Regions from separate parts of the Ornithinibacillus bavariensis genome, predicted to be linked through region 2. Evidence: riboswitches for the same ligand, from Rfam matches in the RefSeq annotation. Region 2 holds a riboswitch; the other holds the start of a gene.

Region 1 (4,444 bases), on a different contig from region 2:
CTCTTTGTTACGGATCGGTTGCACATCTTTTATTTGATTCTGTGTTGTGATGATGTTTAGCCTCCTTTTACAACCCTTTTTAAAATAGGGTTTTGAATGTATGTTTTTTGAAAGGTGATCTTATCATAATCCGGAATTTGGATAAACACAATAAATACAATGAAATTAATGTAAGAAAATATGCAAAAACTTACATTCAAAGGGGTAAAAAAAAGACCCCTTTGAATGTAAGTTTTCGGGTGTCTTTTGAAGATTTATCACTTAAATTCAAATTGATCTTCTCCATCATCAAATGGGTCTGTTTCGGCATTATTTTCTTCCCAATCTATATCTTCATATTCAGCTTCTTCTTTAAATTCTTGGTAAAGTTTATATCTGTCACGTTGGGACATATTATTTTCTGCCATTCCTTTTTCAATAGCATATTTTGATAGTATATCCTTATTTTCCATGAATTTATTGTAGTAAGTTTCAACATGGGCGGGTAAGATATTATTAAAAAAATGTAGGAAGTGATTAGGTGGCGTATCTGTAGGCTTGACCAATTTAATGTCGGCAAAACCTAAACGCTCTTTTGCTATAACGTTCTGCTTGAATCTATACTTGGATAAAGCATTTACTGAATTAGAAAAGTATTGGAATTGTGACTGAAAACCTAGTATACCAAAATTACTAAAGAATCCTGCTCGTGTAATATATGATAACTTCCTTGATACAAGAATTGGTAAACATTCCAAAGTACACGCTCGTGCTATCATTCTCCAAACTTCAAGAGATGCAGGGTAAATCCACTCTCTTTTATTTTTGGCTTCTATACCCATTGGAATGTCTGTATCTTTGTGAATTAAAAATTGGTCAAAACCAGCACCTGATTCCACCTTATATATTAACTTTCCGCCATATGACAGCACTTCTGCACCAGGTAATTTTATCAAATCACCATTATCATCAAATTGTGGACCGGCTCCTATTACGTGATATAGATCATTGTCTACTGTATCAAATAGCAATTTTTCTAAAATTAGCCCACAGTGTTCATTCTTCTGCGAAAAGTTCAAAAACATATTGTGCCAATCTTTAAAAGCTCTTAACCGAGCTATATCTCCTGGCTTACCAAAATCATTTAAACCATAAAATTTTAAGTTTCCAGTTTGAACTGTATCTACTTCGATTACCTCTCCTTGTTTAAGTAAAGATTTTAAAGAGTCTTGAAGAACAGCAGGCTCCACACGCATATTAGTGGGCCCAGCTTCACTAATTTTAATTTCTAAGTGTCGTACAGTACTCACGCGGTACCTACTAAGAATTTTCAAAATACGACGTTTACCGAGCCACACCCACTCGTCAACACGCTATTATCAAACTTTCCACTAGCATCCCCCCTTCTTACTTGGAAAACGTAATGACACTTAAAAAAGTTACAACATTTGGATAATTTAATGTATATGTTCATCAAGAAGAAAATAAATAGAGGTGTAAAAGGAGTACATAAGAGGCTCTAAACTAAAAGTGTTTTAAGTAACCATAAATTCAAATAGTTAGTTCGGTTAAAAAACCTCAGAAATGACCCATGCTTAAGCAGTGATATTCAATTTCTGAGTGGTTCATTGCCCTTTCTCCGCATTTCTAATTTTTTATTTTTATTGCTCGGTGCATTTAAAGCATGTTAGCTTACCATTTTCATGAACGCCGTTTAAAAATCCATTTTCACAATATATCTCCTTATTACACTTAGCACACTTACCAACTAATTCCTTCATTTTCTTACACTCCTTTTTAACTATTATAAGTCAAAACGAATAAATAAGGCCTTTCTAATGAAGGATTAACTACCGGAAATAGATAAAAAGGATAGCCTAATTAGCTATCCTAGTTGGTGAGCGGAAATACTTTTCTATACGGCTGTACGCAATAAAGTTCTTGGCTGCTTACTAAATAAGAAGAATACTATTATCGTACATAATATAAATGATGGGAACATATAGGAAATATTGTAGACTAGGGAATATATCCATATATTACTCCAGCCTTCTGGCATCCATTGAGCGAAGAATACGATTCCTGCATAGAAGTGACAGAGAAAACGTAATGCTGATCCAATAAACACCCCGGCCATAATATAGACAAAACTCTTCTTTATATTTCCTGCTTTAATAGCTTGTTGTACAGGTTTAGAAACTGCACCTGCAAAACCTAATACAGTAAAGGCTAATCCATATTCAATAACAATCTGCCAGAAAAAGTACATATCTGCCACTCCGAGAGCTATTTGTAGTATCCCCCACAAAAAACCCGATAGGAGTCCTCCCTTCATCCCCCAGCGAAAGGCAACGATAAATACCGGAATCATTGCAAACGAAATGGAACCACCTTGACCCCATATTTTAAACGATAAAAATGGTATTATATCCAACAATAAAGCGAATGCAGTAAAAATTGCAACTTCAACTAAAAATAATGTGCGTTTTGAACTCACACCTATTTCCTCCCCTAATGTAATCTAAAAATCTAGTAAATAGATTTTTAAACACAAAAAAAGCAGATGCCAAGGGGAAGCTTCCTGATGGGGAATTCCGCTCACACTGCTTTACTATCCATCAAAAAAGCCACCATCCCTACGCTAGTACTAACTAACAGGTTCAAAGGGTCAGAACAAAATTGTTCACTCTCAGCCATAAGGCTCCCCCTGTGGACTTCATTTTCACTTTTTTTGCTACCGTTATTGTAGCTTAATTTTGTATATTTAGCAATTTTATCTCGTTATAATGAAATAAACTCCTCTACATCTTTAACACAAAGTTCCATTGCAGCTTCCCAGAAGTCAGATTTTGTTAAGTCTACCTTTAGGTGCTTCCATGCAAGATCTTCTACCTTCATCCGACCCGTGTCACGTAGTAATGCAATATAGTTGTCTTCAAAACTCTCATTACTTCTTTTCGCATGTGCATAGATACCTAGGCTAAATAAGTAACCAAAGGTATATGGGAAGTTGTAAAAAGGAGTTGACGTAATATGGAAATGTAATTTTGATGCCCAAAATGCAGGGTCATACTCCTCAAGCGCCTCACAGTAGGTCTCTTTCTGTGCATCTAGCATTAACTCATTAAGTCTTTTAACTGACACGATTCCTTTCTTACGCTCCTCATAAAAACGTGTCTCAAATACGAATCTAGCATGAATATTCATAAAGAAGGCAATACTTCGCTGAACTTTATCTTCTAGTAATTCTAGCTTTTCTTGTTTATCTTTAGCATTTAAGACAGATGCATCTGCTACAATCATCTCTGCAAACGTGGAAGCTGTCTCCGCAACGTTCATCGCATACCCTTGATTTAAACCATGTACATCGTTCATGACATATTGATGATATGCATGTCCAAGCTCATGAGCGAGTGTGGAAATATTCGAGGAAGTTCCTGAGTATGTCATAAACACTCGTGTTTGTTCACTGTCTGGAAAGCTTGTACAAAATCCACCAGGTCGCTTTCCTGGACGGTCTTCTGCTTCAATCCATCTTTTTTCGAAGGCCATTTTTGCGAAGTTTGCCATCTTCGGACTAAACTCTCTAAAATGTTTCATTATAAAATTTGCACCTTCCGTGAATGAAACAGTTTTAACTGTTTTCGTTAAAGGGGCATTAATATCATAAATACTTAGTTTGTCCTTCCCAAGTAGCTCTGCCTTTTTCGTTAAATACTTTACAAAATGGTGTTTATTTTTTGTTATCGCATTCCACATTGCATCTAAAGTTTCCTGATTCATTCGGTTCATAGAAAGAGGTTCTTTTAATACATTGTCCCATCCGCGATGTTTATACTTTTGTAAACGAAATCCAGCTAAATGATTTAATGTTTGCCCAAATAAATCAATATTTTTCTCCCAAGCCTTACTAATTTGCTCGAATACATATTTACGAAATTCCGGATCTGGACTACTTAATTTATTGGAGGCTTGACCAATAGAATATAAATTTAGTGCTCCGTTCTCTTCCAATTCTACAGTCATATTCCCTACGATCGTCTCATACATTTGTCCCCATGCATGGTATCCATCAACAGATAAATCATTCAATAATATTTCTTGTTCAGAGGACAGCAACTCTTGCGCAGCTTCTCGCCTTTCATTTAATACAAAGGAAATATCCTGCAAAGATTCATGGTTTACTATCTCTAACCATTTTTCCTCAGGGATAATTGCTAATTTTTGATTTAGAATGGTTTGTATACTTCCCATCTTGGCACCTAATGTGCTGCGTCTTCCTGTTAATAGATTTGCCCCAACATCCTTTACATTTTGAGCACTCAGACAACTAATGAATGCGAATGATTCTCGTAGTTTCTTCATCGTAGCCTCAAGAATAGTAACAATTTCCACTAATTCAAGTGCTGAATTTTGACCTTTTGGGTCATAATAATTAACCGAGTTTGATAGATCCTTCATTTTG
Region 2 (4,444 bases):
CATTGTATTATCAATGGTTCCAAAGTTAATTACTAATGCATCCGCTAGTTGGGCCATATCCGCAACCTCTTCGATTCCAGTTGCCATAACAGGTGAACCCCCAATAGCAAGCGTTACATTAGCACAATCATTAATGGTTACATTATTTGTTATATGGTGAATCAATGGTTGCTTCTCTCTCACCTTTGCAAATAATGGTATTATGTTCGTTTTGTTCATCGATTCGACACCTCTGATTCCATATCAAGATAACCAGCATTTTTATAGAGTTCATAAAAATGGTTTGTTGGCCCATGTCCACTACCGAGGGAGAGACTGTATTGAATGGCAGTAGTGATATATTGCTTGCCTCTTTGAATCGCCTCCTCGAGGTTCATTCCCTTTGCTAGATTTGCAGCTATTGCAGAGGATAGGGTACAACCAGTGCCATGGGTGTTTTTCGTTTCAATTCGCTTCCCTTTAATCCACAGAGTTGTTTCACCATCATAAAACAAATCATTTGGTTCCCCCTGTAAATGCCCACCTTTTAGGAGGACCGCTTTTGCACCAAGGCCAACGATTTGTTTACTCGCTGCAATCATATCTTCTTCTCCCTCAATTACCTGTCCCGTGAGAACCTCTGCCTCTGGAATGTTTGGTGTTACTATAGAAGCTAAAGGAATCAATTTCTCGATTAATGCTTCAATAGCCTCTTTTTGCAGGAGATGACTACCTCCCTTTGATACCATAACTGGGTCTAATACGATATGGAATGGTTTATATTTTTTCATATTTTCGGTAATCATCGCTACGGTAGCTGTTGAAGATAGCATTCCAATTTTCACAGCATCCACTGGAATATCCTCAAAAACAGCATCGATTTGATCCTTAATAATCGATAAATGGATATCTTGTACGGAACGAACCTCCATTGTGTTTTGCGCTGTTACTGCTGTTATGACAGACATGCCAAACACCCCATTAGCAGCAAATGTTTTTAAGTCTGCCTGGATGCCTGCACCTCCACCCGAATCCGATCCTGCTATGGTTAGCGCTGTATTCATCTAATGCTTCCCTCCTGTAAAATCTGTCGTTTAAACTATCTAAGTAGCAAGCTATTTAAATTGGCCAGTCTTGCTTGTAGTAGTTCATCTCCCAAAATAAGTACTCATATTTAGAAGTCATTTGAAAATGTTTTTCTAAAACAGCGAGCTCTCGTTCAGGCTTCCCTGCCGCTAACTCATCCATTAACTCGATTAACCATTTTGCCCCATCTGCAAATGTATCTGAGTCATATGTCTCTATCCACTTTGCATATGGATGGAGTGACAACCGATCACTATATTGCCTGCTTAATAATTTTCCAATCTCCCAGTAATCCCAAGCGCATGGCAACAGACAAGCAACCACCTCAGCAAGACTTCCATTTTGTGCTACATTCAACATATAGTTCGTGTATGCAATATTAACTGGTGTTGGTCTTGTTGCTTCTAGCTCTTCACTGCTGATACCGAATTCAGCCGCAAACTGTCGATGAAGCTCCATTTCAACATGTAATGTATCATGTAATACCTGTGCAAACCTGCCCATTGTTTCTAGATCTTGTGCTTTCAAAACACCTACGGAAAACAGCTTGGCATAATCGATTAAATACACATAGTCTTGCTTTAAATAATGGACGAACTTGTCTCGTTCCAATGTTCCTTTTCCAATTCCCTGTACAAATGGATGGTTATGATTCTTTTCCCATATCGGTTGAACATTAGCATACAACCGGTCTGTAAAGTTCGTTGTCGTCATGACTTTCATTCCCAATTCCTCCTTTAGGCTGATAGCTAGAAATAATCGTTGCCTAGTATTCCTCACCCGAAGATCCTTCTCCATCGAATAGAAAAGCCACCCCCTAATAAAGGAAGTGGCAGAATGAAATAATATATATCATTATTCGCCTACTTCCCTCCGCTAGTTTTAACTAGATCAGGTTCAAAGGGTCTAGAACCGAGGTTCAATCTCAGTCTTCGTGAAGACTCCCCTAGTGCAAACGATAGTTTCACTACTAGGTTATCATGTCTCAACATAATTGCAAGCCGTAACTGCTAATATGAGTAAAAAGTACCCTTATGTTCTACTTATGAAGCTTTCCACCCCATGCATAGGTAAAGATGACTTTTTTCATATTGCATTAACGTAGGATACGCATTACACTAAGAAATAAAAATATTAAAGAGGTTAGAGTGTGAATCGATTGAGAAAGAAAGACATCCATGAATTAATCCATCAGCAAAAAGGGACCCGACTTAGTCGAACGTTAGGGCCTTTTGATCTCATCATGCTAGGAGTAGGAGCAATTATTGGGACCGGTATTTTCATATTGCCGGGAACTGTTGCTGCATTACATGCTGGTCCTGGTATTATTTTTTCTTTTATTATTGCAGCAATTGTCTGCTCTTTTGCTGGAATGTGTTATTCCGAATTTGCTTCTTCCATACCAGTCACAGGTAGTGCCTATACGTATAGCTACACCGTGTTTGGTGAATTAGTTGCTTGGATTGTGGCATGGGCGCTAGTACTTGAGTACGGGCTTGCAGCCGCTTCTGTTGCGACTGGATGGTCAGCTTATTTTGTATCCTTATTAAAAGGATTGCATATTACCATTCCCCATGCACTAACAGGTCCCTTCAATCCAGCAGAGGGAACATATCTTAACCTTCCAGCGATAGTTATCGTACTACTATTAGCTTATCTATTAACCTTTGGTATAAAGGAATCGAATCGTCTTAATAAGATAATGGTCTTAATTAAACTATCTGTAATTGTATTATTTATCGTTGTAGGTGCATTTTATGTTAAATATGATAATTGGCAACCATTATTGCCATTTGGTTGGGATGGCGTGTTTACAGGTGCAGCTCTTGTATTCTTTGCGTACTTAGGATTTGATGCTGTATCTTCAGCGGCAGAAGAGGTGAAAAATCCCCAAAAGACAATGCCTATTGGAATCATTGGTTCATTGTTTATTTGCACTAGTCTATATGTTGTCGTTTCTCTAGTATTAACAGGAATGGTATCCTATACGAAATTAAACGTTAGTGATCCAGTTAGTTTTGCTATGGGACTAGTCAATCAAAATTGGATTGCTGGATTTATTTCACTCGGGGCTATAGCTGGAATGATGACGGTTATTCTTGTGTTTCTTTATGGAGGGACAAGACTACTTTTCGCTTTAGGACGTGACCGACTACTCCCAAAACGCATGAGTCAATTAAATGCGAAGGGGAACTCACCAGTCTTTAGTACTTGGATCTTTTCCTTTTTGATTGCCTTTTGTGCGGGTATCGTACCTTTAGCCAAGCTAACCGAAATGGCTAACATGGGGACATTGCTAGCATTTACCATCATATCGCTTGGTGTGATCTTTTTACGAAAGGACCCTAATATTCCAGCTGGGGGATTTCGTGTTCCGTTCTTTCCGGTCATTCCAATCGTATCCTTTTTGTTATGTCTATTCCTAATGACACAGTTATCAGCACATACATTAATTGCATCAGGAATCTGGTTTGTAATAGGCTTGTTAATTTATGGCTTATATGGCTGGAAAAATAGCTTGATGCATAAGAAAGGGTGAGCAAACCTTTATGGGCGCTCACCCTTTTTAACTTACTTTTCTAATAAAGAATTTCTTAACTGATGAATTTCTTCTTTTTCTAATCCTACGCCATTTATTAAATAGTTTTCCACATTTCCATATTTCTCTTCTATCTCATCAAAAAATGCACGTATATATGCAACACGAGCTTCGTACATCGCTATGACGACATCACGATCAATATGCTCTGGGAAAGCGTAACCGATTTTCTCAAAACTTTTTTCCATAATTTCTAGAGCATTATTCGTATATAAATAATCCTCCTCGATTAATTGACGTGAAACACCAAGTGCACTTAGAAGTAGTGCAGCAACAGCTCCAGTTCTATCCTTTCCCGCCATGCAGTGGAATAAAAGGGCTTTATCAGGTTCATCCAATAAAATCCTAAATATCTTTTCAAACGCTGCCGTTTTCCCCACCATTGCACGGTTCATATTCAGTAGCATTTCACCGGGTTTACTATTAATTAGCTTATCCTCAAATTTTATAATATCTCCAGCTTGCCTTACTGCAGCTTCATCATTCATCAGTGGAATATGAATCCATTTAATCCCAGTGATTTCTGGATCTGGATGGTTCGTTATTTCATCCTGATCACGCAGGTCACAGATATGTTTAATTTCCAACCCCTGCAAGACTTCGATGCCTGCTGCTGTCAATAGGCTCAAATTTCCTGAACGAAAAAGCTTACCTTTTCTAACATGACGGCCATCCTCGGTTATCATTCCACCTACATCTCGAAAATTAAAACTACCTTCCAGCAAAATATCCTTTATTGCCTGTTCCAATTTCCTCTCCCCCATTTTATCTCTGTAGTCT

The links. A riboswitch is a leader RNA that binds a small molecule or an ion and turns the genes downstream of it on or off. The one in region 2 is predicted to bind thiamine pyrophosphate.
Region 1: another riboswitch for thiamine pyrophosphate. It lies ahead of thiT (energy-coupled thiamine transporter ThiT); the one in region 2 lies ahead of tenA (thiaminase II).

What each region holds. Positions count from the first base shown of each region.
Region 1 is NZ_JBNPWZ010000016.1:8,718-13,161, reverse strand. Features, by position in the region: gene HNR27_RS17260 (hypothetical protein) at 258-1,289, opposite strand; gene thiT (energy-coupled thiamine transporter ThiT) at 1,895-2,476, opposite strand; TPP riboswitch at 2,595-2,697, opposite strand; gene HNR27_RS17250 (M3 family oligoendopeptidase) at 2,761-4,444, opposite strand, start outside.
Region 2 is NZ_JBNPWZ010000007.1:89,392-93,835, forward strand. Features, by position in the region: gene thiM (hydroxyethylthiazole kinase) at 1-219, opposite strand, end outside; gene thiD (bifunctional hydroxymethylpyrimidine kinase/phosphomethylpyrimidine kinase) at 216-1,043, opposite strand; gene tenA (thiaminase II) at 1,099-1,788, opposite strand; TPP riboswitch at 1,917-2,023, opposite strand; gene HNR27_RS13020 (APC family permease) at 2,216-3,604, shown strand; gene HNR27_RS13025 (tyrosine-protein phosphatase) at 3,637-4,413, opposite strand.